Regions from separate parts of the Sorangium sp. So ce590 genome, predicted to be linked through region 3. Evidence: riboswitches for the same ligand, from Rfam matches in the RefSeq annotation. Region 3 holds a riboswitch; each other region holds the start of a gene.
The links. Region 3 has a riboswitch for cobalamin ahead of WMF28_RS19170 (ribonucleoside-diphosphate reductase subunit alpha). Riboswitches for the same ligand answer to the same signal wherever they lie in the genome.
Positions count from the first base shown of each region.

Region 1 (9,427 bases), 3.7 Mb from region 3:
CGGACGCTGCGCTCGACCGCGCGGTGGACGAGCGTGGAGATGCCGACGAGATCGTCGAGCGCCGCCTCGGTCTGGAGCTGCGCGCGGAGCGCCTCGAGCGCGCGGCGGCGGTCGTCCGGGAGCTCGCGCTCGGCGGCGCGGTAGGCGTCGAGGACGGCGCGGAGCTCGGCGGCGAGCTCCTCGATCGGCTGAGCGGCGCCGGCGATGGCGTTCAGGGGGTTGTAGATCTCGTGCGCGACGCCGGCGACGAGCTCGCCGATGGAGGCGAGCCGCTCGCCATGGATGAGCGCGGCCTGCGCCCGCTTCAGCTCGGACAGGGCGCGCGTGAGCTCCGCGGTGCGCGCGGCGACGTTCTCCTCGAGGCCGGCGCGCTCGCCCTCGAGCTCGGCGATCGTCCGCGACAGCGCCTGCCGCATGCGCTCGACGCTCTCGCCGAGGCCCACGACCTCCTTCGGCCCGGACAGGCGCGGCACCGCGGCGTCGAGCTCGCCGCGCGCGACCTCGTCGGCGGCGCGGGCGAGCTGCGCCATCGGCCGCGACAGCTCGCGCGCCGCCCGCGCGACGACGCCGAGGGCGGCGAGCACGAGGAGGGAGAACGAGGCGAAGAGCGCGGTGATGGCGTTGAAGTCCTCGTCGAAGGACGAGCCGGTCGCCAGCGCGCGGTAGAGGCCGATCGAGGAGAAGAGCGAGAGGAGCCCCGTGAACAGGAGCGGCAGCCCGAAGTCGCGGAGCATGCGCCGCCGGAGGGGCATCGGGGCCGCGCCGCCGCGCTCGGGCGCGCCCGTCCACGCGCGCAGGAGGTCGACCGCCCGCGCGACCGAGTCCTTGTGCCACGCGCGCTGGTAGAACGAGACGCCGAAGGCGAAGAGCGCGCCGAAGCCGAGCTGCATGAGCGCGTCGGCGACGCTGAAGGTGGCGCCGGGGCTGAAGGTGGCGCCGGGGCGCACGTAGGCGATGCCGATCGCGGTGCACCCGAGCCACAGCGCGAAGTTCAGGGAAGCGAGGACGTCGGGGAGCCGCTCGGCGCGGGTGAGGCCGCGGCCGAGCAGGGCGCGGTCGCCGGACGGGCCGGCCCGGAGGGCGGCGACGATCGGGCGCGTGGCGGGGCGGACGGCGAGGGTGAAGCCGAGGGTGCCGGAGAGCGCGAGGAGGGGGACGACCTCGAACCACGCCTGGAACACGACCTGGCTCTGGGTGCGGAGGAACGCGACGCAGAAGAGCAGCATGACATGCCCGCCGACGATGCCGGCGGCCGTCGCCGACTCGGCGAGCCTCGGCCGGAGCGCCGCGGCGAGGGCGCGCGCCGAGTCGGCCTCGGAGGCGCCGCCGTCGGCCGCGTCGGCGCGGAGCAGGCTGCGGTAGATGGCGCGGCGCATGCCGCCGGCCATGACGCCGAAGGCGACGGCCGTGACCAGGAGGCCGAGCCACGAGGGGGGCGTCGCGTGGCCGATCCCGAGCGGACCCGGCCAGGAGGAGGGCGCGGTGGGGGCGCCCATGAAGGCGAGCGGCGAGACCGCGAGCGGCCACGAGAGGGTGCGGATCGCCGCGGCGATGGCGAAGCCGCGGTCGCCGCGGCGGACGAGCACGCCCGAGAGCGCGGCCGAGAGGGCCATCGAGGCGAGCAGGAGGATCGCCGGCCACGGCGTGGTGAGGGCCACGGGGACGACGGCGGAGAGGAACAGCAGGGCCGAGAACAGCTCCCAGCCGGTCGCGACGAGCTCCGCGCGGGCGCGCGGCGCGCGCGGGGCGCGGAGCTGGGAGGGCGGCGGGGGGCTCACGGGGAGGGCGGCATGGAAGCGCAGGGCGCGCGCCATCGCAACGGCGCGCGCCTTGGGGCTACTGCCAATGAAGCGTCGCCCGCCCGATCGCCGTGAAGGGCCACCCCGGCGAGTAGTGGATCCCGGTGACCGCAGCCGGCTCGTACGGCAGCCGCGAGTCGCTCGCGAACTGGACCTCGCGCCACGTCGTGTCGAGGAGGTTCTGGATGTCCACGGCCGCCTCGACGTTCCTCCACCGGAGCCCCGCGTTCGCGTCGACGACCGTGAACCCCTCGGCGGTGAGCGACTCGTCCTCGGTCGCGGGCCGCGCGCCGATCGCCTTGACCCGCAGCGCGGCGAACGGCGTGAACGCGCCGAACGTCGGGCGGACGCCGACCCCCGCGGTCAGCGTCCGGGTCGGCGCGAGGGCGACCGCGCTCGCGTTGCCGGCGTTCACGCGGAAGCGCGCGCGGGTGAAGGTCGCGTCCACGTCGGCGAAGAGCCAGCTCCCGAGCCGGTAACGCGCGCCGATCTCGACCCCGTAGCGCCGCGTCTGCCCCGACGCCTCGGTCACGCCGGCGTCGCCGCTCCAGACCAGCTCGGAGTCGAGATCGAGCAGGAACCCGGCCGCGCTCAGCGAGAGGCCGCGCACGGGCGCGACCCGCGCGCCGACCTCGTAGCCCATCGCGGGGGTGATCAGCGTCGCCGCCCCCTGGGCCAGCACCACGCCCCGGGCGTCGTTCGAGTGGAAGCCGCGCCCGTAGTGGGCGAAGAGATCGACCCCGTCGATCGGCGAGACGATCGCCGTGAGCTTCGGGAGGAGCTGCATCTGCCCCTGGACGCCGCTCGACCTGTTCCCGGTCGCCTGGAGGTCCTCGCGCAGATCGTCCACGTTGACGTCGATCCACTGCCCGCGCGCGCCGAGCACGAGGCGGAGCCAGCGCCGGAGCCGGGCGTCCTGCTCGACGTAGACGCCGATCTGGCCCTCGTCGATGTGGGTCCGGTCCCTCTCCTCGAGCCGCTCGCGCGCCTGGTCGTGGTGGAGCGACTTGTCGATCCCGTCCGCGCGGAGCTGCGCGCCGAGCGAGGTCGTGAACCTCGCCCCCCCGAGCTCGAACTGCTTGCGGAACCGGAGATCGGCGCCTGCGACGGTGCGGTCGTCGTTCTGCTCGATCTGGTCGCCGTGGTCGGGGTCCTCGCTGAAGAACGTGAAGTTCGAGTACAGCGTGAAGCGATAGCTGAGGAGGTAGGCCATCGCGCTCAGGTCGGCGTCCCGCCACGCGGTCGAGAGGGAGACGGACCCCATGTGCCGCGCGGTCGACCCGCCCTCGGTCGGATCGACCGCGCCGAAATGATCGATGCACGGCTGTCCGAAGGCGGAGGGCGGCGGGTTCAGGCCGCCCTGCTCGCCCTCGCCGCACACGGCGCGCGCCGGGCCTGAGCTCGAGCTCGCGGTGCCCGACCGAGACGCGCGAGGCGGCCTCGCTGCCCGGCTTCTCCGCCTGCACCGTGACCTCGAGCGCGCCCCCGTCCGCGGGCGCCTCGGCGCGCGCCGGCCGCGCGGCGGCCAGCAAGAGGGCCAGTGCGGCCATCCGACCGAGCGGATGGCGGTGTGCGTGGCCGATCGTGACCGTCTCGCGGAGCATTCATGTCCTCCTTCGCTGCAATCGCGCGGAGCGGCGGCGGGCCGCTCGTGTCGAGCTCCGCGGGGAGGAAAATGCGAATCCGGCGCGATGCGCTGGACCGACCTCTCGCCCCCACGGGCGACCGAAAGGCATCGCGGGGGGCGGTTCGGGATCCGGGACGTGCGCAGAGATGCACCGGCTCGGACCTAACCGCCTCCCTCGAGGCTCCCAGGTCGAACCGGCATCGGATGTCTCCCCGTCGCCGGGCGCTGGCAGGTCTTCGGGCTCGCGAGCGCTCCGGCCGGGCCGGCTTCCTACTGTCCACCGCTTCCCAGCCCTCGCGGGCCAGTGCTTGTCGTGGGAGGTCGTTCTCGCTTACCGCTGCGGGGCAGCCCCGGAATTTCACCGGGTTCCCTATTCAGCCTGGACAGGCGCCCAGGCACCAGCGCGGTCGCACCTTAAGGTGGCGCCCCTCCGGCTGTCAATCGTTCCCGCTCACCTCGCCCGCTCCGCTCGCAGCGCTCGCGCCGCTCGCGCCGCTCGCGTGAGGCCTGCTCGACCCCTGCGCGACGTCCGGCGTGCGGGCCGAACGTTCGAGCTCTAGCGAGGATGGGCTCGCTCCTTCGTGGAGCGCGTGCTACACGGCCGCCGCTGTACATATATGCCGCGTAACGACCTCCGCAACATCGCCATCGTCGCCCACGTCGACCACGGGAAGACGACCCTCGTCGATCACATGCTCCGCCAGTCGGGCGCCTTCCGGGAAAACGAGGTCGTGGCCGAGCGGGTCATGGACTCGAACGACCTCGAGCGGGAGCGCGGCATCACGATCCTCGCGAAGAACACGAGCATCCGGTACCGCGGGGTCAAGATCAACATCGTCGACACGCCCGGCCACTCCGACTTCGGCGGCGAGGTCGAGCGCACGCTGATGATGGCCGACGGGGCGCTGCTCCTCGTCGACGCCGCCGAGGGCCCGCTGCCGCAGACGCGGTTCGTGCTCTCGAAGTGCCTCCAGCGCGGCTTCCCGATCATCGTCGTCATCAACAAGATCGACCGGAGCGACGCGCGCGCCCACGAGGTGCTCTCCGAGGTGTTCGACCTCTTCTGCGATCTCGAGGCGAGCGACGGGCAGATGGACTTCGCGACGCTCTACGCGGTCGCGAAGTTCGGCCAGGCCAAGCGCGAGCTCGAGGACGAGGCCACGGACCTCGTGCCGCTCTTCGAGACCATCCTCGAGCGGGTCCCCGGCCCCTCCGGCGACCCCGACGGGCCGCTCCAGGTCATCGTCAGCAACACGACCCACGACGACTACGTGGGCCGGCTCGCGGTCGGCCGCGTGGTCCGGGGCACCGCCCGGTCCGGCGCCGACGTCGCGCTCCTCGGCGAGGACGGGCAGTCGCGCGGCTACGTGAAGATGCTCTACGCCTACGAGGGGCTGAAGCGGGTCGCTGTCGAGAGCGCCGTCGCGGGCGAGGTGATCGCCATCGCGGGGATCGATGCGGTCACGATCGGCGACACGATCGCGGATCTGGCGCGCCCCGAGGCGCTGCCGCGGATCGTTGTCGAGGAGCCGACGATCAAGATGAAGATCGGCGTGAACACGTCGACGTTTGCCGGCAAGAGCAAGCAGTCGAAGTACCTGACGAGCCGTCACCTGAAGGAGCGGCTCGAGCGCGAGGCGATGAAGAACCTCGCGATCCGGGTGGAGCCGACCGAGGTGCCCGACACGTTCGTGGTGCTCGGCCGCGGCGAGCTCCAGCTCGCGATCCTGGTGGAGACGATGCGGCGCGAGGGGTACGAGATGCAGCTCTCGAACCCCGAGGTCGTGACGCGCGAGATCAACGGCGAGGTGATGGAGCCGGTCGAGCTCGTGGTCGTGGACGCGCCGGACACCTACGTCGGCATCGTGACCGAGCGCCTGAGCGGCCGGCGCGGCCGGATGGTGAAGATGACGAACCCCGGCTTCGGGCGCGCGCGCCTCGAGTTCCGGGTGCCGTCGCGCGGGCTCATCGGCTTCCGTGGCGAGTTCCTGACGGCGACGCGCGGGACGGGCCTGCTCAACACGATGTTCGACGGCTGGGCGCCCTGGGGCGGCCCGATGATGCGCCGCCCGACAGGCGCCATCGTCGCCGATCGCGTCGGCGTGGCGACCCCGTACGCGCTGCACCACCTCCAGCCGCGCGGGATGTTCTTCATCGTCCCCGGCGTCGAGGTCTACGAGGGGATGATCATCGGCGAGCACAACCGGCCGAACGACACCGACGTCAACGTGATCAAGGAGAAGAAGCTGTCGAACGTGCGCAACCACGGCAAGGACGAGAACGTCCTCCTGGCCAGCCCGCGGCTGCTCACGATCGAGACGGCGATGGAGTGGATCGACGGCGACGAGCTCGTCGAGGTCACGCCCGACGCGGTGCGCGTCCGCAAGAAGGTGCTCGCGTGCAACCGCCGGGAGCGCCGCGAGGACGCGATCGAGCAGTCGCAGGCGGTGGAGTGATCGGCCGGGGGCGCCCGGCGGCGAGCGCCCCTCCCCTGCCCGCCCGGGTGTAGGCTTCCGGGGATGAGAACGACGCTGCTTTCAGCGCGGTTGGCTTCGCTCGTCGCGCTCGCGGGGGCGAGCGCCTGCGGCGGAAACGTGGTGCTCGACGGCTCCCCGGGCGGCGACGACGGCTCCGGGGGCGCCGGCGCGAGCGCGACCTCGAACGCGACGTCGAGCGCGAGCGCGGGCCCGCAGACGGCGAGCTCCAGCGGGACGGGATCGGCCGAGTCCGTGAGGGCCTCGTGCAATTTCTTCTGCGACCTCTTCGAGGACACGGCGTGCCGGGAGCCCGGCTGTCGCGAGGCCTGCGCCGATCTGCTCTCGGAGCCGCGCCCCTGCAACGCCCTGGCCGCGCCGTACTTCGACTGCATGGGCGGGATCGTCCACATCGGGTCGTTCACGACCTGCGAGCAGATCTCGGCGTGGCTCGATCCGCTCTTCGAGTGCCTGGGCTCCCGCGAGTCGGCGTGCGACGCCGAATTCGTGTACGTGGACTGCGCGCCTGCCTTCAAGGCGCACAGGGAGTGTCAGCTCGGCCAGGACCGGTAGCCGGGGGCGCGCGTCACCGGGTCTCGCGCGGCCGCGCGCCGGGCCGCAGGGCGCCGCGCAGCGGCCCGAGGGCGTCGAGGACGAACGCGACGAGCGCCTTGACGCGCGGCACCCCGCGCGTGTCGCGGTGCACCCCGAGCCACAGCGCGCGCTCGGGCGGCGGCGACGGCGGCGAGAGCAGGCGCAGCCCCGCCGTCGCGTCGCCCAGGGGGCGCGGCAGGCAGACGAGCCCGACGCCGGCGGCCCCCATGGTCGCCTGGGTCTCGCGGCCGTTGGTGCGGGCGGCGACGCGGGCCTTCGCGGCGACGGCGCGCAGCCACGACAGATCGGCGATCGCCGGCGGCTCGTCGTTCATCGTGACGAGGGCGTGGCCCTCGCACTGCCGGTCCCAGTCGGGCAGGCCGCGCTCGGCGAGGTAGGCCTCCGAGGCGTAGAGGCCGAACCCGATCCGCGCGACCTCGCGCTGGAAGACCTCGTGGTGCTCGAACGCGGCGGGGCGAAGGGCGATGTCCGCCTCCCGCCGCGGGAGGCTGAGCCAGCGCGCATCCGCGATGAGGTCGACGGAGATGGCGGGGTGGCGCGCGAGGAAGGGGACGAGCAGCGGCCCGAGGACGCGGACGGCGAGCCACTCGGACGCGGTGATGCGGAGGTGGCCTCTCAGGCCGGCGTCGCGGCCGGAGGCGGCGCGCTCGGCGGCGAGCGCGCCCTGCTCCATGCGCTCGGCGTGGCCGAGCACGCTCTCGCCCGCGGCCGAGAGCGCGAACCCCGACGGCGAGCGCTGAAAGAGCTTCGCCCCGAGGCGCCGCTCGAACGCGTCGATGCGCCGCCCCACGGTCGGCTGGGTGACCTTGAGCGCGCGCGCGGCGGCCGAGAGGTTGCCGTGCCGCGCGACGGCGAGGAAGTAGCGCAGATCGTCCCAGTCGAGCATGGCTCTCGCGCGCGGGGCGCGGCTGCCCGGGAGCGCGCCGCGCCATGCAAAGATGCATGGCGAGTATACGGCGATGGCGGATCGCCGGGCAACGGCGGAGCGCGCATGCTCTCCTCCACGCATTCGCGCGCTCGTCTCCGGCGCGTCTCCGCGTGCCCTGGCGCGTCGTCGCCTCCTCTCCGCGTGATTCCGCGCGCTTCACATCGGATGATCCGATCGAGGACAGCATGCATTCGAGTCGTCGTGAATTCCTCAACCGCATGGCCGGGACCGCCGCGACAGGCATCCTGGGCTCGGCCCCGCCGGCCATGACCGCCTCGTGCGTCGCCGAGCGCGGGCCGGCGCCGCCGCGGCCGGCGGCGGGCCCGAAGATCAGGGCCATCGCCTTCGACGCCTTTCCTATCCTCGACCCGCGGCCGATCGCCGCGCTCGCCGAGGAGCTCTGTCCGGGCAAGGGAGCCCTGCTGAGCGAGGCCTGGCGCACCCGGCAATTCGAGTACACGTGGCTCCGGGTCGCGGCCCGCGAGTACGTCGATTTCTGGCAGGTGACGGCGGACGCGCTGGCGTTCGCCGAGCGGGCGCTGCGGCTCGATCTCGGCGAGGACAGGCGGGCGCGGCTCCTCGGGGCGTATCTCGATCTCGACGCGTGGCCGGACGTGCCGCCGGCGCTCGAGTCGCTGCGGCGCGCGGGCGTCCGGCTCTCGTTCCTGTCCAACTTCACGCCGGGGATGCTCGGCGCCGCGATCGAGCGCTCCGGCCTGGGGGGCCTGTTCGATCACGTGCTCAGCACCGACCGGGCGCGGACGTACAAGCCGGATCCTCGCGCGTACCGGATGGCGCTCGACGCGTTCGGCCTCGATCGCGAGGAGATCCTCTTCGTCCCGTTCGCCGGCTGGGACGCCGCGGGCGCCCGGTGGTTCGGCTATCCCACGTTCTGGGTCAACCGTCTCGGCCTGCCGGCCGAGGAGCTGGGCGTGAGCGCTGACGCCACGGGAGCGACCCTGACCGATCTGGTGGACTTCGTGACGGCGGGGGCGTGAACGGCATGAGGGCGATGGCGGAGGAATGGCTTCTCACCTCTCGCTCGGCTGTCTGCCCGATCTCCCCCCAGGGTCAGCGTCGCGCGCCGCTCGATCGACGCCTTCGTCCAGCGCTCCACGCCACGGCCCTGAGCGAGGCCCGCGCGGCGAGCCGAAAACGTGGTACGCCGCGCGTCGGGGGGGGCGTCCAGAGCGGCGCCGCCTCCGGCGTCGACTATCTCGCGCCTTGCTCGTTCGCGTAGGGGTTGAGCTCGTTCGTGTAGAGGCGGTTCAGGGCGATCTCGCCCGGCTTGAGCTCGCCGCTCTTGACCATCCAATCGATCCAGATCTGAAACTCGCGCTCCGCGATCAAGCCGCCCTTGCCGGCGACGCCGTAGCTGCGCCAGAACCTGATGACCGAGTCCTCCTCGGTCCGACCGCGCTTCTTCATCAGCGCGATGCAGCGCTCCACCACCGTGTCGCGCGGGGTGCTCCGGGCCCACTCGACGGCCCTGGCGGCGGCCTCGACGAAGCGCCGCGCGGTCTTGGGGTTCTCCTTGATGAAGCTGGTCTTCATCACGTAGCTGCCCGCGGTGAACTTGCCATAGAGCTCGTAGTCCGAGGTCAGCGGACGAATGCCGCCGCGCTCGAGCGCGCGATCGCGGTAGATGTCGCCGAGCGTCGCCGCGTCGACCTGCTTCTGGCGGAGCAGCTGCTCGCCGTTCACCGGAGGAATGACGAGCAGCGTGACGCGCCGGGCTTCCTCGGGCGTGATCTGGCCTCGCGACAGAAACTCCTTGACCATGAACTCGCTGTGAGCGCCGAGCGTGTTCATGGAGATCGTCTTGTCCAGCAGATCGCGCGCGGTGCGCAGCGGGCTGTCGTTCAGCACGTAGAAGGCGCTCTGGCGTTGCTCGTCGACACCGTAGTAGCCCGCGACGGCGATGATGGGCGCCTTGGCCGCGATCAGCTTGATGATGGCGCCGTTGAAGGCGCCGCCGAAGTCC
Region 1 covers NZ_CP150346.1:1,371,289-1,380,715, reverse strand. Annotated here, with positions in the region: gene WMF28_RS05060 (ATP-binding protein) at 1-1,814, opposite strand, end outside; gene WMF28_RS05055 (TonB-dependent receptor domain-containing protein) at 1,837-3,180, opposite strand; cobalamin riboswitch at 3,637-3,844, opposite strand; gene typA (translational GTPase TypA) at 4,044-5,882, shown strand; gene WMF28_RS05045 (hypothetical protein) at 5,946-6,473, shown strand; gene WMF28_RS05040 (LysR family transcriptional regulator) at 6,487-7,401, opposite strand; gene WMF28_RS05035 (haloacid dehalogenase type II) at 7,629-8,441, shown strand; gene WMF28_RS05030 (ABC transporter substrate-binding protein) at 8,656-9,427, opposite strand, start outside.
Region 1: another riboswitch for cobalamin. It lies ahead of WMF28_RS05055 (TonB-dependent receptor domain-containing protein); the one in region 3 lies ahead of WMF28_RS19170 (ribonucleoside-diphosphate reductase subunit alpha).

Region 2 (9,427 bases), 4.7 Mb from region 3:
AGCGGGCCGGATCATCGAGGTGGGCCTTGATGGTGCGGGCCGCGCGGACGCCCGCCGCGATGCGGTCCTCCTTGCGCTCGGCCTCGGCCTTGACGAGCGACTGGACGCGGACGACGGCGTCCCAGTCCCCCGCGGCGGCGAAGGCGATCTCGGCGAGGTTGGCGGCCCGGCGGTTCTTCGGGTCGAGCTGGAGGGCGAGATCGATGAGCTCGCCGACCTTCGCGCCGAGCTCGGCGCGGCCGTAGCGGTAGCCGATGTCGGCGGCGCTCGTGGTGAGCGCGCTCTTGAAGGCGCCGTCGGTCGCGGCCTCGGCCTCGGCCATGTAGCGGTCCACGAGGTCGCGCCATCGCTCGCGCTTCGAGGCGTCGGTCTCGAGGGCCTCGGTGGCGGCGTCGTCGTCGGGGCGCAGCTCGAGCAGCCGCTTGTAGGCGGCCGTCGCGCGTTCGACGTCGATGAGCTCCTCGTGGTAGACGCGGGCGAGCTCCGCCTGCATCGCGCCCTCGACGGGGCTGCCGGCGGCGAGCGCGATCTCCAGCTCGAGGAGGCGAGCGACGGCCTGCCACTCGTGCCGCTCCTCGTGCCGCCCGCGCGCCGCGCCGAGCAGACGCTCGACGTCGCCCGCGCCCGCGCCGTTGTTCGGAGCAGTCACGGCCTCCGCGAGCTCGTTCCAGGCTGCCTCGTTCTCGGGCTCATCCTGCAGGCGCCCGAGGGCCATCCGAATCGTCTCAACGCTCATCGTATCTCCGCGGACCTCGCGAATTCGGTCCGGTCCGTTCACGGCCGGGCGAAGATAGCCGGGCGGACGACACGGTTTCAAGGATCCTCGCCCCCGCGGCAAAAGCGCGGGCGCAGCTTTCGCGCGCTTCTGCCGCGGGGACGGCCAGCGGGCGGGCCGTCTGCATGGACGATTCACCGTGCCCTCGGCTTCGGGTATCCACCACGGGCATGGAAGCTACGACGATCAAGCGCTTCGGGGTGATCGGCGCGGGCCAGATGGGGCGAGGCATCGCCCAGGTCGCCGCGGCCGCGGGCCTCGAGGTGGTCCTGTGCGACGTCTCGAGGCCGGTGGCGGAGTCTGGCAAGGCTCAGATCGCCGCGATCCTCGCGAAGCAGGTGGAGAAGGGGAAGATGGCCCCGGAGGCGCGGGAGGCGCTCCTCGGCCGCGTCGCGGTCGCGGACGGCATCGCCGGCCTGTCGGGGGTCGACCTGGCCGTCGAGGCGGTGACCGAGAGCTTCGACGTGAAGAGCCGGATCTTCAAGCTCGCGGACGCGGCGATGCCGGCGGGGGCGATCCTGGCGTCGAACACGTCGTCGATCTCGATCACGCGGCTCGCGGCGGTGACCGGCCGGCCTGAGCTGGTCATCGGGATGCACTTCATGAACCCGGTGCCGCTGATGAAGCTCGTCGAGCTCATCCGTGGGGTGCAGACGTCGGACGCGACGTACGAGGCCGTCCGGGCGCTCACGGTGGGCCTCGGCAAGACGGTGATCACCTCGAAGGACCAGCCCGGGTTCATCGTGAACCGGATGCTGATCCCGTTCCTGAACGAGGCGTGCTTCGCGCTCCAGGAGGGGCTGTCGACGCCGGAGGACATCGACGCGGGGGCGCGGCTCGGGCTGAACCACCCGATGGGGCCGCTGGAGCTCGCGGACCTGATCGGGCTCGACACGGTGCTCTCGATCGCGGAGGTGCTGCACCGGGAGTTCGGGGACTCGAAGTACCGGGCGCCCACGCTGCTGCGGAACCTCGTGGCGGCGGGGTGGTACGGGAAGAAGAGCGGGCGGGGGTTCTACGTGTACGACGAGAAGGGGCAGAAGACGGGGAGGGCCGTGTAGGCGGGAGCCGCGACAGAGACGGCGGGGGCGGGGGTGGAGGGACGCCGCGTCATCCGCGAGATGCGAACATTTCTGGCGATTCAGGAGACAGCCTGTTTACGCGATTCCCCATGACCGCGCGCGGCCTGCGTCCAGGAACGCAATGAATACATAGCAGGCCCAGGCAGGCACGAAATGGCGCCTTCCGGGGCGCGAGGCAGGCGCTTCCCCCCGGCGCCGGGCGCTGCTAACCCCACCCCATGACCGCTCAAGAACAGCAGCCGGGGATCCCTGCTCGCGGTACGCTCCAGTTCGTCGCCGTCGAGCGCGCGGGCCACGTCGCCACCGTGACCATCCAGCGGCCGGACAAGCTCAACGCCCTGAACCCCGCCGTCCTCGGCGAGCTCACCGCGGCCTTCCGCGATCTGCTCGCGCCCGCCGAGGGCGACGAGATCCGCGCGGCGGTGCTGACCGGCGCCGGCAAGGCGTTCGTCGCCGGCGCCGATATCGCCGAGATGGCCGCCATGAACAGCATCGCCGCGAAGCGGTTCGCCGACGCAGGCCACCGCCTCGGCGACCTCATCGAGACCGCCCCGTTCCCCGTGATCGCCGCGGTCAACGGCTTCGCGCTGGGCGGCGGCTGCGAGCTCGCCCTCGCCTGCGACTTCATCTACGCCGCGGAGGGCGCCAAGCTCGGCCAGCCCGAGGTGAACCTGGGCGTCATCCCAGGGTTCGGCGGCACCCAGCGGCTGCTGCGACGGGTCGGGCCCGGACGCGCACGCGAGCTCATCTACTCAGGCGACATGATCACCGCCGAGCAGGCGCTCTCGATCGGGCTCGTCAACGCCGTCTTCCCGGCGACCGAGCTCCTCGCGCGCGCCCGCGACACCGCCCTCAAGATCGCCTCGCGCGGGCCGCTCGCCGTCGCCGCCGCCAAGCGCGTCATCCTGCGCGGCGAGAGCCTCGATCTCGCCGCCGCCAACGAGCTGGAAGCCCAGGCCTTCGCCGCGCTCTTCGGCAGCGACGACCAGCAGCTCGGAATGAAAGCTTTCCTGGCGAAATCACAGGCCGCGTTCACCGGAAAGTGAGCCTCCGAGCCGCACGCCGGAGGACAAAAAAATACCGCGCATCATGCTGGAGGGGGGCCAGACATGACCGCGGCAGGGGGACCGCGGCGGCGTGGTGGACGTCCGTCGCGGTGCTCAAGAAAACCCGCACGCGCTCCGGGCCGGGGGGGGAAACCGCGCCGGTGCGCATGCGGTGATCAGAGTGTGGCACCCAAGGGCAGGTTGTCGATAACAAAGTGCAACGTATGCACGCAGGTGAGCGGATTGCGCCCGGCACGAGGACAGCCAGACGACCGCACAGCGCAGACGCCGCCCATTCCGGCGAATGCGCGTTCGAGCCGGGCATACCCGTGCACGGGAGACAGCCTCCGGCGGAGTCCATTTTCGCGTTCTCGGAAAGGAGTACACGAGAACCCGCCGGCCCCTCACGGCAGGCGCCGCGACGAAGGGAGCCAGGCACGGAACACCTGCTCATAAGTAAAGAGCCAGGACGAACAAGGCACACTGCCGCGAGAAAACCACCGGAGCGTGCGCCGCGCGCACGAGGCGAGAGGGCCCAGAACCTGCGCCGCGCGCATGGGGCGGCGCACGCCCCGACAGGACGCCGGGGTAAGCAGCGACCCTGAGGCGAGCAAGTAAAGAGACTTTAACTACCGAAGCACAAGGCTTGCAGCATTTTCGAGAAAGCTTTGCCTCGTGCGTCTCGGTCAATTTCTCCTTCTCCTTCCCGTCCTCGCCTCCGATTCCACCATTGCACAGGGCGCGATCCCGTATGGCGCCGCCGGTCGGCTCGACAGGGCGGCGCCAACAGCGCACGGCACGCCGCGGCAGCGCCAGGACCGCCCGCTCGCCGCGCCGCGCTGCGCCGCGAGACGAGCGCCCCCGCGATCGCGGCGCGACGTCCTTGACGCCGAGCGCGAAACGGGACTACCGAGATCCATCTGACAATCCACGCCTCGGGTGCCCTCAGGGCATAACAGGGAAGCCGGTGCGAAACCGGCGCGGTACCGCCACCGTGAGTGGGGAGCTGCTTCCGAAGACCACTGGGCCTCATGAACAGGCCTGGGAAGGTGGACGCAGCGCTGGGAGCTCGAACAGCTCCCTGAACCCATGAGCCGGGAGACCTACCCGAGCCCCCCACGAGGTGCAGCTTGCGCACGTCTTCGTGGCGTTCGGGTGCGGATCTCACCCGGAGCGCCGAAATCGGTCCCCACGGCCGTGCCGTGTCCATCGCCTGCGTGTTCCTGGCGACGCTCCTCGCGGCCCGGCCCGCGGCCGCCATGCACCTCGCGGAAGGCGTCCTGCCGCTCGGCTGGTGCGCGGTCTGGAACGCGCTCGCCCTGCCCTTCGTGGCGATCGCCCTCCACCTGCTCCGGCAGCGCACCCGGCAGGACGTCTTCTACAAGCCGTTCGTCGGCCTCGTCGCCGCCGCCGTCTTCGCGATCTCGTGCATGCCCGTGCCGGTGCCGACCGCCGGGACCTGCTCCCACCCGTGCGGCACCGGGCTCGCCGCGGTGCTCATCGGCCCCTGGATGGCCGTCCTCGTCACCGTTGTGGCGCTCCTCATCCAGGCCCTCTTCCTCGCGCACGGCGGGCTCACCACGCTCGGCGCCGACGTCGCGTCCATGGGCATCGCGGGCGCGTTCACCGGGTTCCTCGCCTTCCGGCTCGCGCAGCGCTGCGGCGCGAGCCTCTGGGTCGCGGGGTTCCTGGCCGGCGTGATCTCGGACTGGGCCACGTACGCGACCACGGCGCTCGAGCTCGCGCTCGGGCTCGCGGGCGAAGGGTCGGTGACGTCCATGTTCACCGGCGTCGCCCTCGCCTTCGTCCCCACCCAGCTGCCGCTCGGCCTCCTCGAGGGCGCCATGACCGCGGGGGCGCTCGTCTTCCTGCGCGCCCGGCGGCCCGACATCCTGGAGCGGCTCCGGGTCGTCCCGCTCGCCGCGGGGGCGTCGTGACACGGCGGGTCGCGCAGCGCGCGCTGCCCGCGTTCGCACGGCGCGCGCGCGCTGCGGCGCTCCGGCTCACCGCCGCGCTCCCGGCCGCCGCCGCGCTCGGGCTCGTCGCGTGCGGCAACGCCTCCTGGGACGGGGTCGACGAGGCCGTGATCCGCCGCGTCGCCGAGGACGCGGGGCGCCACGACACGGGGCCGCTGTTCGCGGGCTTCGAGGGCGATCTCCTGCTCTTCGCGTTCCTCTGGGCGGGGCTCCTCTCCGGCTTCGCCCTGGGCTACTTCTCGCGCGTGCTCTTCGTCGAGCGCGCCGGTCAGCCCGCCGGCGATCCCGGCGGCAAGCCCGGCGTTGAAGGCCTCCGTGCCGACTGACCTCCCCGCGCGGCTCCGCGACGTGGATCCCCGGCTCCGCCTCGGGGCCGCCGTGACCGCGTGCTGCGTCGCCGCGGGCGCGCGCTCGCCCTTCACGCCGGCCGCGCTGCTCGTCGTCGCGTGCGCTGCCCTCCGCCTCCAGGGCGTGACGGCGGGCGCCGTCCTCCGCGCGTTCGCGCCCGCCGCGTGGCTCGGGGGGCTCGCGGCCGCGCTCGCGCTCGCGCTCACCCCGGGGGAGCCGCTCCTCGCGGGCGCGCCGTTCCCGCTCGACGCCCTCACGCGCGAGGGGGCCGACCGCGCCGCGGCCATCGCCGCGCGCGTCCTCGCGGCGGCCGCGGTGCTCCGGTGGCTCGCCAGCGCCGCCGCGCCCGCCGAGATCGAGTCGGCGCTCGCCGGGCTCGGCGCGCCCGCGGCCCTCGTCGAGCTGCTCGCGCTCGCGCGGCGCTTCGCCGGCGTGCTCCAGCGCGCGGCCGACGGCGCGTGGAGCGCCGCCGCGCTCCGCGGCGGGTTCGCGCACCCGCGCGCCGCCGCGCGCTCGGCCGGCGCCGTCGCGGGCGTCGTGGCGCTCCGGACCCTGGAGCGCTCCGAGCACGCCGCCCTCGCGATGCAGCTCCGCGGCTACAAGGGAGAGCTCCCCGTCGCCGACCGCCGGGCGAGCGCGCCCGCCGCGAACCTCGCGTTCGCCGCCGCCGCCCTCGCGGCGCTCGGGCTCAGCGTCGCCGCCGGGGAGGCGGGATGAGCGCCATCGCCCTGCGCGCCCCCCGGATCGGCTACCGCGGCGCCGAGCCCGCGCTGCGCGACGTGCGCCTCGACGTCGCCGAGGGCGAGTCCGTGGCGGTGCTCGGTGGCAACGGCGCCGGCAAGACCGCGCTGCTCCGGACGCTCGTCGGGCTCCTCCCTGCGCCCGGCGGCAGCGTCGAGATCTCGGGCCGCCGCGTGGGCTCGCCCTCGGACGCCGTGGCCGCGGGCGCCGCGCTCGTGCTCCAGGACCCGGACGACCAGCTGCTCGGCGCGACGCTCCTCGACGACGTCCTGTTCGGCCCGAGGAACCTCGGCCTGCCCGCGCCCGAGGCGCGGCGCCGCGCCGAGGCGGCGCTCTCCGCCGTGCAGATCGCGCACCTCGAGGGCCGCGCTATCGAGGCGCTGAGCTTCGGGGAGCGCAAGCGCGCGTGCATCGCCGGGATGCTGGCGATGCGGCCGCGCGTGCTCTTGCTCGACGAGCCGACCGCGGGCCTCGACCCGGAGGGCGAGCTCTCCCTCTGCCGGACGCTGCGCGCCCTCGCCGAGCAGCAGGGGACCACGCTGGTCGCCGCGACGCACGCGGTCGATCTCGTGCCGCTCTTCGCGACGCGGGCGATCCTGCTCGGCGACGGACAGGTCCTCGCGGACGGGCCGCCGCGGGAGGTGTTCGCGCGCGGGGAGCTCCTCGCGCGGGCGCGGCTCAGGCGGCCCTGGGTCGCGGAGCTCTGGACCCGGATGAGCCCGTCCCCCCTGCGGGGCCACGCGGGCCTTCCGCTCACCCTGGAGGAGGCGCTCGCATGCATGACGACGGGCTCCTGCTGATCGGCCACGGCAGCCGCGACGCCGCGTCGAACGCCGAGTTCGAGGCGCTCGTGGCCGACTACCGCGCCTCGCGGCCCGGGATCGTCGTGCAGCACGGCTACATCGAGCTCGCGACGCCCTACCTCGCCGACGCGCTCGCGGCGCTCGCGGCGCGGGTGTCCCGGGTGGCGGTCGTGCCGCTCTTCCTGTTCGCGGCGGGTCACGTGAAGAACGACATCCCGCTTTCGCTCGAGCAGGCGCGGGCCGCGCACCCGGGCGTGCGCTTCTCGGCGGCGCGGCACCTCGGCGTGCACCCGGCGCTCGCGGAGCTCGCGTTCGAGCGCGCCGCGTCCGTGCTGCCGGACGACCCGGCGGCGCGGGCCCGGACGGCGCTCGTCGTGGTGGGGCGCGGGGCCAGCGACCCGGACGCGAACGGCGATTTCTGCAAGATGGCGCGCCTCATCGGCGAGGGCCGCGGGCTCCAGCTCGTCGAGCCGACCTTCATCGGCATCACGCGGCCCTCGGTCGAGGAGACGCTCGATCGCGTCGCGCGCCAGCGGCCCGAGCGCGTCGTCGTCCTCCCCTACTTCCTCTTCGCCGGCCGGCTCATGACGAAGCTCGCCGAGCAGGTCGATCGCTTCGCCTCGACGTACCCGTGGATCCGCGCGTCCCTCGCGCCCCACCTCGGCCTGTCGCGCGCGCTCTTCGGGCTCGTCGACGAGCGCGCGCGCCAGGCGCTCGCCGGCGAGTCGCCCCTCCCCTGCGACACGTGCATGTACCGCACCGCCATGCCGGGGCTGGCCCAGGAGGTCGGCGGGCTCAAGGCGATGCTCTACAGCGTGCGCCACACGCTGACGCACACGCAGGCGTCGAACCACCTGCACGCCCACCGCCCGCTGCGCAAGCACGTGCTCGTCTGCGGCAACGCCGACTGCGTGGACCGCGGCAGCCTGGCGCTGCTCGAGTCGCTGCGCCGTCGCCTGAAGCAGGCCGGCCAGCAGCAGCAGATCCGCGTGACGAGGACGTCGTGCATGGGCCGCTGCGGCGAGGGGCCGACGGTCGCCGTCTACCCCGACGGGGTGTGGTACCGCGGCGTCCGCGAGGAGGACGCCGAGGACCTCGTGGAGGAGCACCTGCTCGGCGACCGGCTTGTGGCGCGGCTCGTCGACGACATCATGCAATGAAGGACCGGTAGGAGAGAACCGATATGGCCTGTCACGAAATCGCCGCGCTCCGCCTGGGGCTCATGAACATCCTGGGCATCGACGACCCCGCCGAGCGCGCGCACGAGCTCGCCGAGCTCGGCCCTGCAGCGGAGGCGCCGGGGCCGGTCTCGGCGATGCTGCGCGCCGGAGATCTGAAGAACCTCTCACGCCTGTTCGAGGGGTCCCTCGCAGAGCTCCAGGAGAAGGTCGCGAAGACCCCGGCCGGCGACGCGAAGCTCGCCTACCTGCGCTCGCTCGTCATCCTCACGAAGCAGGTCGAGCTCGACCTCCGCGCCCAGGTCGACGGGCTCGGCCGGCTCTACCGGGAGCTCGAGGAGATGCACGACTTCGTTCACGAGATCTACCCGGCGGAGTGAGCGGAGCAAACCCATGGCTCAGGGCAACCCGAAGATCAGGATCGCCCACGCGACGCCGCTGGGCCACGGCGCCCGGCTGCTCCGCGTCGAGCGCGTCGACGGCGCCGAGCTCGGCTTCGCCGGCGGGCAGTACGTGATCATCAACACCGGCGTCACCCTGCCCGGCGGCAAGCTCGCGAAGCGGGCCTACTCGCTCCTCTCGAGCGACGCCGAGCAGCGCGCCGTCGAGATCGCCGTGAAGCGCATCGGCGCCGGGCCGGGGTCGAACGTGCTCAACGACCTCCCCGTCGGCGCCGAGCTCGAGTGGAGCGGCCCCTGGGGCAAGCTGCGGCTCCCGCCCGGCTTCTCCGGGCGCGCGCTCCTGATCGCCACCGACACCGGCATCACCGCCGCGCTCGGCATCGCGCAGAGCGCGGCCGCGGCCGGCGCGGCGCAGCTCGACCTGCTCTGGCTCGTCGAGTCCGAGGACGACTTCCTCTCCGAGCCGTTCGTCCGCGAGCGCCTCCCCGCCCCCGTCCGCCTCTCGGTCGCCCGCGACCTCCCCCCGGTCGGCCACCCCGAGCGGCCGGCGCGCGCGTGCGCGCTCGTCGGCGAGCAGCACCTCGCGGCCGGCCCCTACGACGCCGTGCTCTGCGCGGGCGACGGCGCCGTCCTCTACCCGCTCCGCGACCGGCTGGCCTCGCTCGGCGCGCCGGAGGGCAGCGTGCTCCTCGAGAGCTTCTTCAACAACCCCCTGAAGAAGTCTTTGTAATCGTTCAGGATCCTGGATGGCAGAGGTCCGGCCGAGAGACCCGAAAGGGCAGCGCGAGGGGTTCACGACGGGCGCGTGCGCGGCCGCCGCGGCCAAGGCGGCGGCGCGCGTGCTCGCCCACGGCGCGGCGGTCGACGCCATCGAGACGACCCTGCCGAACGGGCAGCGGGTGACCTTCCCGCTGAAGCGCTGCGACCGCGACGGGCCGCGCGCCACGTGCAGCGTCATCAAGGACGCCGGCGACGATCCGGACTGCACCCACGGCGCCGAGCTCGTCGCCGAGGTCGAGCTCCGCCGCGAGCCGGGCGTCGAGATCCGCGGCGGCGACGGGGTCGCCGTCGTCACAA
Region 2 covers NZ_CP150346.1:367,332-376,758, reverse strand. Annotated here, with positions in the region: gene WMF28_RS01430 (tetratricopeptide repeat protein) at 1-736, opposite strand, end outside; gene WMF28_RS01425 (3-hydroxyacyl-CoA dehydrogenase family protein) at 946-1,836, shown strand; gene WMF28_RS01420 (enoyl-CoA hydratase/isomerase family protein) at 2,076-2,903, shown strand; cobalamin riboswitch at 3,824-4,028, shown strand; gene WMF28_RS01415 (energy-coupling factor ABC transporter permease) at 4,106-4,840, shown strand; gene WMF28_RS01410 (hypothetical protein) at 4,837-5,205, shown strand; gene WMF28_RS01405 (CbiQ family ECF transporter T component) at 5,195-5,944, shown strand; gene WMF28_RS01400 (energy-coupling factor ABC transporter ATP-binding protein) at 5,941-6,768, shown strand; gene WMF28_RS01395 (CbiX/SirB N-terminal domain-containing protein) at 6,744-7,931, shown strand; gene WMF28_RS01390 (DUF3209 family protein) at 7,955-8,329, shown strand; gene WMF28_RS01385 (FAD-dependent oxidoreductase) at 8,343-9,080, shown strand; gene WMF28_RS01380 (cobalt-precorrin-5B (C(1))-methyltransferase) at 9,097-9,427, shown strand, end outside.
Region 2: another riboswitch for cobalamin. It lies ahead of WMF28_RS01415 (energy-coupling factor ABC transporter permease); the one in region 3 lies ahead of WMF28_RS19170 (ribonucleoside-diphosphate reductase subunit alpha).

Region 3 (9,427 bases):
AGATGATGACGGTGTTCTTCCCGAACCCGTGGCTCGACCAGGAGCGCATGAAGCCCGTCAAGGAGCCCGACTGGTCGAGGCTCGCGCTCTGGATGGACCTGCGCGCGCGCTTCGCGGGCGTGCCGGCCGAGCCCGCGCCGGTCGATGATCCTCGGCGCCCGCGGATGTGCGGATAGCGGCAACGTCAGCTCGCCCGGCGGCCTGAGCGAGGGGCCCCGGATCCATCCTTTCTGTCGCCGCTCGCCTGCCGGCGCCTCGTCGGCTGGGCTGGTAGCACGATCTTGAAAGATCGTGCTACCAGGCTCGACCGTGTGTTACGGCGCGGCCCGCCTGGCTGGGCAAAGGGGCTGAAATGACCTCCCGATGGGTGTGGATCGCGGGTGCGATGGTTTCCCCCTGTCGCGTTCCTCGGCTGCGCTGACGAGGGCGAGCCTGTCGACGACCTCTGGCGCAGCGCGCGGGAGGTCAGATCCTCGGTCGAGGAGCGACCCCGGCCCTCCGGCGGCGGACCGGAGGCGCGTCACCGGCCCCGCAACAGCCGGCCGATCAGCTCAGTCGTCCTGGCCGGATCCCTCCGCCCCGTCGCGCACGCCCTGCACACGCACGCGACGCCCCGCGCCTCCTGGGGGACCCGATCGAGCACCGCTGCGGGTATCGACACCTCGAAGCACCAGCATGTCGGCGCCCCCCCGGCCACCCCGCACGCATTGGCCTCGTCGCAGAGCGGACACCGCGACGTATCGATGTCGGCACCCGTCACGTCGTCACGCCGGCGAGCCGCTGTCGAGCGAGCCGCGCCGCCTCCACCATGTTGACCAGGGCCGCCTCGACCTCTTCCCAGCCGCGGGTCTTGAGCCCGCAGTCCGGGTTCACCCAGAGCTGATGGCCGGGCAGCACGCGCGCTGCGACCTCGAGCAGATTGACCATCTCGTCGAGGGTCGGCACGCGCGGCGAATGGATGTCGTAGACGCCCGGGCCGATCTCGTTCGGATAGCGGAAGCGCGCGAAGTCGGCGAGGAGCTCCATCCTGGAGCGCGACGTCTCGATGGAGAGCACGTCGGCATCCATCGCGGCGATGGAGTCGAGGATGTCGCCGAACTCCGAGTAGCACATGTGCGTGTGGATCTGGGTCTCGTCGCGGACTCCGCTCGTGGCGAGCCGGAACGCGTCCACGGCCCATCGCAGGTAGGCTCCCCAGGCGTCGCGGCAGAGGGGCAGCCCCTCGCGGATGGCCGGTTCATCCACCTGGATCATCGCGATGCCGGCGGCCTCGAGGTCGGCCACCTCGTCCCGGAGCGCCAGCGCGATCTGCGCGCACGTCTCGCTGCGGGGCTGATCGTCGCGCACGAAGGACCACTGGAGGATCGTGACGGGCCCCGTGAGCATGCCCTTCATGGGCCTCGCCGTGAGCGACTGCGCGAACGTGGACCACGGGACGGTCATCGCGGAAGGGCGCGACACGTCCCCGAAGAGCACGGGCGGCTTCACGCACCTCGAACCATAGCTCTGGACCCACCCGTTCTCGGTGAACGCGAAGCCGGCGAGCTGCTCGCCGAAGTACTCCACCATGTCGTTGCGCTCGAACTCGCCGTGTACGAGGACATCGAGCCCGATAGCCTCTTGCCTCTTCACGCAGCGCTGCGTCTCGTCCTTCAGGAATCGCTCGTACTGCTCCGACGTCATCCGACCAGCGCGCAGCGCGGCGCGAGCGCCGCGGACGTCGCCTGTCTGAGGGAACGAGCCGATCGTCGTCGTGGGGAACGCCGGGAGGCCGAAGCGCGCGCGCTGCTTCGCCGCCCGCTCGGCGAACGGCGACGCCCGGCGCAGCATCCCATCGTTCACTGCGTCGACCCGCGCGCGGACCCCCGGGTTCCGGGTCCGCTGCGAGGCGCGCCGCGCGGCGAGCGCGCTCCGCGCTTCGTCGAAGGCCGCCGAGCTGGGCGAGCTCGTCGCGGCGGCGTCGGCGAGCGCGCGGAGCTCGGCGAGCTTCTGCGCGGCGAAGGCCATCCAGCGGAGCAGCTCCGCGTCCAGCTTCTTCTCGACGGAGAGGTCGGCGGGCACGTGGAGCAGCGAGCACGAGGGCGCCACGAAGACCCTGTCCGGCCCGAGCGCCGTGACCGCGCGTCGGATCCGCCGGTGCGCGGCGTCGAGATCGGTGCGCCAGATGTTCCGGCCGTCGACCACGCCCGCGGAGAGGGACATCGACGGCGGGAGCGCCGCGAGCGCGGCGTCGAGCTGCTCCGGCGCGCGCAACAGGTCCACGTGGAGCGCATCGAAGCCCGACCCCGCGGCGAGCGCGAGGTTCTCGCCGAGCGCGCCGAAGTACGTCGCGAGGAGGACGCGCGGTCGCCGCGCGCACGCGGCGAGCCGGGCGAACGCCCTCTGGCAGGCGTCCCGAGCGCGCGCGTCCAGGTCCAGCACGAGGCACGGCTCGTCGATCTGGACCCACGCGACGTTCCGCTCCGCGAGCGTCCCGAGCAGCGCCTCGTAGACCGGGAGCAGCCGATCCAGGAGATCGAGGGGGCTGGCGCCGGCCGGCGACCCCGGCGCGAGCTTGGAGAGGAGCAGGAACGTGACCGGTCCGACCACCACGGGGCGGGTCTCGACGCCGAGCGCGCGCGCCTCCTCGAGCTCGCCCACGATCTTCGACGCTTCGAGCTCGAACTGCTGACCAGGATCGAGCTCGGGGACGATGTAATGGTAGTTCGTGTCGAACCACTTCGTCATCTCCAGGGCGGCGACGTCGACGCCCGCGGCGCGGTCCTGGAGACCCCGCGCCATCGCGAAGTAACGAACGAGAGGATCGGGGATGGCGCGATAACGCGCCGGCACCGCGCCGACAGCGACCGTCATGTCGAGCATGTGGTCGTAGAGCGAGAAGTCGTTGCTCGGGATCTGATCGATGCCCAGCGACCTCATCGCCGACCAGTGCCGGCGACGGAGCGTCGACGCCGTCGCCTCGAGCTCGCTCGCCGGCGAGCTCTTCGACCAGTGGCTCTCGAGCGCTTTCTTCAGCTCTCGAGCGATGCCGAAACGCGGATAACCTAGACACGTTGCGAGCACGGACATGGGAGTCCCTTTCTCCTTTTCAGGATTGTGCGATCGATCGGAACGGTGGGACGCTCGTCGGCTTCCCGTGCGTGTCGAGCGCGACGAGGACGAAGCGGCCGCGGGTGGCGAGCTGCCGATCTCCGCTGATCAGATCCTCGGCGTAGAGGCCAACCTCCACGGTCATGGAGGAGCGCCCGGTGGCGGCGATGCTCGCCACGAGCTCGACGAGCTGACCCTGCCGCACAGGCACATGGAAGTCGACCTTCTCGCTGCTCGCGGTCACCACCGCGCGGCGCGCGTAGCGCGAGGCGAGGATGAAGGCCGCCTTATCCATGAGGGCGAGCGCCTGTCCGCCGAACAGCGTCCCGTAATGGTTCGTCTGCCCGGGAAAGACCATCTCGACGAGCCGAGCCTCGGTGATGAGCCCGGCCTCGATGCGCTCGATCTCAGAAGGAGGCATCGAGGACGACCTCCCCGGAGACGCCGACCTGATAGGCCGACACGCGGCGCTCGAAGAAATTCGTGACCTCCTGGACATCCTGCAGGTCCATGAAGGAGAACGGGTTCTTCGCCCCGTAGCGCTTCGGCATGCCGAGCGTGACGAGCCGCTGGTCGGCGCAGAACTCGAGGTAGCGGCGCACGTCGCGCGCCGACATGCCCGCGACGCCGGCGCCGAGGAGATCCTCCGCGAACCGTGCCTCGCAGTCGATCGCCTCATCCATCATGTCGGCGATCGACCGCGAGAGGCCGGCGTCGAAGAGGTCGGGCTCCTCGCGCCGCACCGTGCTCACGACCTCGAACGCGAAGCGCATGTGCGCGCTCTCGTCGCGGAAGACCCAGCTCGTCCCCGCGGCGAGCCCGTGGAGCAGGCCGCGCGAGCGCAGGAAGTACACGTACGCGAACGCGCCGAAGAAGAAGAGCCCCTCGACGCACGCGGCGAAGCAGATGACGTTGAGGAGGAACTGCCGCCTCGCGGCGCGCGAGTCCAGCCGCCCGAGCGACTCGATGGAATCGATCCATCGCATGCAGAAATCGGCCTTCGCCCGGATCGATGGGATGCTCTCGACGGCCGCGAAGGCGCGGTGACGGTCCTCCGGATCGGGGATGTACGTGTCGAGGAGCGTCAGGTAGAACTGGACGTGCAACGCCTCTTCATAGAGCTGCCGCGACAGGTACATCCGCGCCTCCGGGGCGTTGATGTGCCTGTACAGGTTGAGCACGAGGTTGTTCGCCACGATGGAGTCACCCGTGGCGAAGAACGCGACGAGGCGCTGGACGAGGTGCCGCTCCGCGCCGGTCATCTTCCGCAGGTCGCCCACGTCCGTCGAGAAGTCGACCTCCTCCACGGTCCACGTGTTCCTGATGGCGGCGCGGTACATCTCGAAGAAGACCGGATAGGCCATCGGGCGCAGGGTGAGGCAGTGGCCCGAATCCAGGAGGCGCGCGGGGCGGCTCAGGCGGCTCATTGGCAGGCCTCGCACGCTTCGGGGTTCTCGAGCGCGCACGCCACGTCCGCGGCCGCCTTCGCCGCGGGCACCCACCCGCGCTCGGGGTGCGGCTCGGCGCCGCCCCCGGGCGTCCGGTCCGGCGCCGCGTCCACGGTGGCCTTGGTGATGCGCGTCGCGGGGCGCGATCGCAGGTAGTAGGTCGTCTTGAGGCCCTTCTTCCATGCGTGGAAGTACATGCTCGACAGCTGACCGATGGTGGGGGTCTCGACGAAGAGGTTCAGCGACTGGCTCTGATCGATGAAGGCGCCGCGATCCGCGGCCATGTCGATGAGCGAGCGCATCGGGATCTCCCACGCCGTCCGGTACACGGCGCGGACCTCCTCCGGCAGCTCGTCGAGGCCCTGGGCCGAGCCCTCCGCGAGCTTGAGCCGCGCGCGCACGGCGTCGTTCCAGGCGCCGTGCCGCTTGAGCTCCGCGACCAGGTAGCGGTTCATCTGCAGGAAATCCCCCGAGAGCGTCTCGCGCTTGAAGAGGTTCGACACCTGCGGCTCGATGCACTCGCAGCAGCCCGCGATCGACGCGATCGTCGCGGTCGGCGCGATGGCGACGAGCAGCGAGTTCCGCAGCCCCTCGGCGCGGACGCGGGCGCGGAGCGCCTCCCAGCGCGCCGTGTCCTCCGGGACGGAGTCCCACGCGTCGAACTGGAGCTCTCCGCGCGCGGCGCGCGTCTCGTCGAACGACGGGTGGGGCCCCTTCTCGGCCGCGAGGTCCGCGGACGTCGAGAGCGCGTGATAGTACACCTCCTCCGAGATCCGCCGCGAGAGGTCGCGCGCGGCCGGGGCGTCGAAGGGCAGACGCATCTGGAAGAACACGTCTTGCAGCCCCATCAGCCCGAGCCCCACCGGCCGCCAGCGGAGGTTCGAGCGCTGGGTCGAGGCGATGGGATAGTAGTTGAGGTCGATGACGCGGTCGAGCTGGCGGATCGCGCTCTGCACCGTACGCGCGAGCTTCTCGAGGTCGAACGCGACCGCGCCGTCTTCCCGCAGGGCCGTGTGGCGCGCGAGGTTGATCGAGCCCAGGTTGCAGACGGCCGACTCCTCCTTCGAGGTCACCTCCAGGATCTCGGTGCACAGGTTCGAGAGGTGGACGGTGCGGCCCGGCAGCGCCGTCTGGTTGCACGCGCGGTTCGACTTGTCCTTGAACGTCATCCAGCCGTTGCCGGTCTGCGCGAGCGTGCGCATCATCCGCGCGTAGAGCTCGCGCGCCTTCATCGTCTTCCTGGCGAGGCCCGCCGCCTCGGCCTCGGCATAACGGCGCTCGAACTCGTCTCCGTAGAGATCGGGCAGATCGCGCACGTCCTTGGGATCGAACAGGCTCCATTCGCCGTCGGCCTCGACCCGCTTCATGAAGAGGTCCGGCACCCAGCTCGCGAGGTTCAGGTTGTGCGTGCGCGCGGCCTCGTCGCCCGTGTTGTCGCGCAGCGCGAGGAACTCCTCGACGTCGGCGTGCCACGGCTCGAGGTAGACGCAGCAGGCGCCCTTGCGCTTGCCGCCCTGGTTCACGGCCGCCACCGACGCGTCGAGCGTCTTGAGCCACGGCACGATGCCGCTGGAGTGCCCGTTGGTGCTCTCGATGAGCGAGCCGCGCGACCGCACGCGGTGGTAGGCGAGCCCGATGCCGCCCGAGAACTTCGAGAGCATCGCGACGTCGGTGTAGCGCTGGTAGATGGTCTCGAGGTGGTCCTCCGGCGAGTCGAGCAAGAAGCAGCTCGAGAGCTGCTCGTGGCCCGTGCCCGCGTTGAACATCGTGGGCGAGCTCGGGAGGTAGTCGAGCGACGAGAAGAGCCGGTAGAGCTCGATGGCCTGCGCCGCCGTCTCGGACAGCGCGCACGCGATGCGCAGGAAGAACTGCTGCGGCGTCTCGACGACGAGGCGCGTCTCGGGGTGCTTGAGCAGATAGCGATCGTAGAGGGTCCGCAGGCCGAAGTACTCGAGCTCGTTGTCCCGCCCCGGCTCGATGGCGTCGTTCAGCTTGCGGGCGTTCTGCGCCACGAAGCCGTGGAGTCGCTCGTTGATGAGGCCGAGCCGCCGCCCGACGGCGATGGACTGCGAGAAGGCGTGGATCTCCTGGTTGCGGACCTCCTTGTCGATATAGGTGGCGAGCAGGCGCGCCGCGAGCTTCGCGTACTGGGGCTCATCGGCGATGAGCGAGGCCGCCGTCTGGATGGAGAGCTGATCGAGCTCGCGCGTCGTCGCGCCGTCGTAGAGGCCGCTGATGGTCTTTGTCGCGACGCGGAGCGCGTCCACGTCGGACAGGCCGGCGCAAGAGCGGCTCACGGCCCGGACGATCTTGTTGACGTCGACAGGCTCGCTCGATCCGTTCCTCTTCTTCACCCGCATCGTCGTGTGTGGGAGTGCGTCCTCGGCGCCGCGGGTGCTCGTGTGGGGCGTGTGGAGCGCGCGCAACGGCGCCGCGCCGTTGCTCCTCATCGACGTATCGCTCAGCATGGCAATCCTCCTCGTCGTGCTTCGTTCGGAGCGGTCCCGGACCGCTCGCGTCGATGCCGCGAGAGCGAAGAAGCCAGCCGATGCGCACGGGGCGCGTGCTCTTCAGGAGAGAGCCTTCGGACCGACCGCTCGCCCCCGCGGGCGAAAGGAAGACGACGCGGGAGGGGGTCGGAACCGGGACAAGCGCGAGAGTCGGCGCCAGCTCGGACCTACCGCCCTCCCACGAGGCTTCCAGGTCAAACCGGCGCGGGATGTCTCCCCGACGCAGGATGTTGGCAGGTCTTCGGACTTGCGAGCGCTCCGGCTCTCGCCGGGTTCCTACGGTCCACCGCTTCCCAGCCCGGAGGCCAGTGCTCGTCGTGGAGATCGTTCTCGCTTACCGCTGCGGGGCAGCCCCGGATTCGCACCGGGTTCCCTTTTGAGCCCCGGACCGAAGCCCGAGGCACCAACACGAGGCACTACATATTGTGGTGCGGGCCTCCGGTCAAGCGAGATGTTGGGGGTGGACCGGCATTTCCCCGTTCTGCTTTCCTTACTGCTTCCTGGTTCCTTGGCGTCATTGCGGTTCGCTTCCCGGCCGACTTCCCGCAGCAGAGGTAAAGCTAGGGGCAGGACGCGTTTACGATCGCCACGGCGTCGAGATCGAAGATGCCCGTTGCGCCGGTCAAGTCCGGCCGATCGGTGATCCGCACGTAGCGCGCGAAGCTGAGCTCGAGATCGGCGAGGTCGAATGCATCGCCGCCCGCGACCTCGGGGTCGGTCGGATCGATGGAGCTCGTGTCGGGGTTCGCGAGCACGGGGTGCCAGCCGGCGCAGGAGCCGTAGGGGGCCGCCGTGGCCGTGCACGGGAAGGCTATCCAGTCGACGCCGTTCTGGCTCACCTCCACGGTCGCGAGCTCGGCGAACACGGTGGTCGGGCCCGTCTGGAACGCGTTCTCGAAGACGATGAAGTCCGGTCCTGGCCTGTCGAGGATGAGATTGCCCGAGAAGCCGAAGGTGACGGTGCCGCCGTTGCCGAGAGACACCACGTCGGTCGAGCCAGCGCAGCAACCCCCGCCCTTGGGAGGACCGAAGGCGATGCCCGGGAATCTGTCCTGCCCATAGGTCTGGCCCGGCCCGAAGAGGTGGCTTACCACCTCGGAGGCGAACACCGTTTCCGCGCCCGTGCAGCCCTCGCCGCCGCCGCCGCCGCCGCCGCCAGCGCCGCCGCCGCCAGCGCCGCCGTCACCAGCGCCGCCGTCACCAGCGCCGCCCGCCCCGCCTGTACCCCCTGCGCCGCCGGTGGCGTGCTCTCCGCCAGTGCCGCCGTCGCCCCCGGCACCCCCAGCGCCGCCGTCGCCCCCAGCGCCGCCCGAGCCGCCGGTGCTCGTCGCGCCGCCCGCGCCGCTCCCGGCGTCGCTCGACGACGTGGTTGCCCCGCCGCCCGATCCGGTGGCCCCTCCCTGACCGGCCGCGCCGCCGAATCCCTGCGCGGCCGTTCCTCCCATTCCCCCGGACCCGCTCCCGGACGGCGAGTCCTCCGAGGAACAGGCGATGATCGTGAGAACCGACAGAAGCACGCTCGCGCGCGCGATGCGAAACACCATGAGACCTCCGAGGGCGGGCGCGCGACGCGTCGGAACGCGCCCGACGCGTCGCGCGGCCCGCGTGCTGATCAGTAGAACGGCGCCGACGTACCGTAGCGCGCGGAATGGATGTTATAATCGGTGCTGTTGATGCTCCCATCCCCGTTGAAGTCGGCGTGCTGGTTGTATCCGGAGTTGCCCAGCTGGGTGTTCCACGCCGCCATCAGGATGTTGTAATCGTCCGTGTCCACGTCGTCGTCGTTGTCGAGATCCGCGTCCGCGATGTTCCCGAAGCCGTCGCCGTCGGTGTCGCGCTGGTTCGAGTTCGCGGTGAGGTAGGCGTTGTCCGCGCCGTCGGGCACGCCGTCGCTGTCGGAGTCCGGCGCGCCGTCGGGGAAGTACAGCGTCACCTTCGGCGTCACCCAGGTTTCCCAGAAGTCCGAGGCGCTTCCGGCCGAGTAGCACTGCCCCGCGGGGGACGAGTACTCGTCGCCCGACGGGTTCCAAACGATCGCCAGGGCGCTCGTGTGGCCGACGAACGCGATGGGCGAGGTCGTGCTGTCGTCCTCGCAGACGTCCGGCGCGAGCTCGAGGTACTGCGACGAGCTCGCCTCGTTCACCGGCGTCTGGCTGCCCCCGACGACGCTCGCGACGACGCTGGCGCGGATGAGCGCGGCGTAGCCGTTCTCGCTCGCGCCGCCGACGCCGAACGCGTCTCCGCCGCCCACATGCAGGGTGTCGTCCTCGTCGAAGCCGAGCGCCGCCGCGTTCAGCACGTTGCTCGCCAGGAGCGAGCCCTCGCTGCCGCCATACGCGTAGGCGTTCCACGTGCCATTGATGACGCCCTGGACGTCGG
Region 3 covers NZ_CP150346.1:5,077,424-5,086,850, reverse strand. Annotated here, with positions in the region: gene WMF28_RS19195 (DUF7676 family protein) at 1-176, shown strand, start outside; gene WMF28_RS19190 (cysteine-rich CWC family protein) at 521-760, opposite strand; gene metE (5-methyltetrahydropteroyltriglutamate--homocysteine S-methyltransferase) at 757-3,069, opposite strand; gene WMF28_RS19180 (acyl-CoA thioesterase) at 3,089-3,511, opposite strand; gene WMF28_RS19175 (ribonucleotide-diphosphate reductase subunit beta) at 3,498-4,517, opposite strand; gene WMF28_RS19170 (ribonucleoside-diphosphate reductase subunit alpha) at 4,514-7,006, opposite strand; cobalamin riboswitch at 7,264-7,471, opposite strand; gene WMF28_RS19165 (hypothetical protein) at 7,609-8,592, opposite strand; gene WMF28_RS19160 (hypothetical protein) at 8,661-9,427, opposite strand, start outside.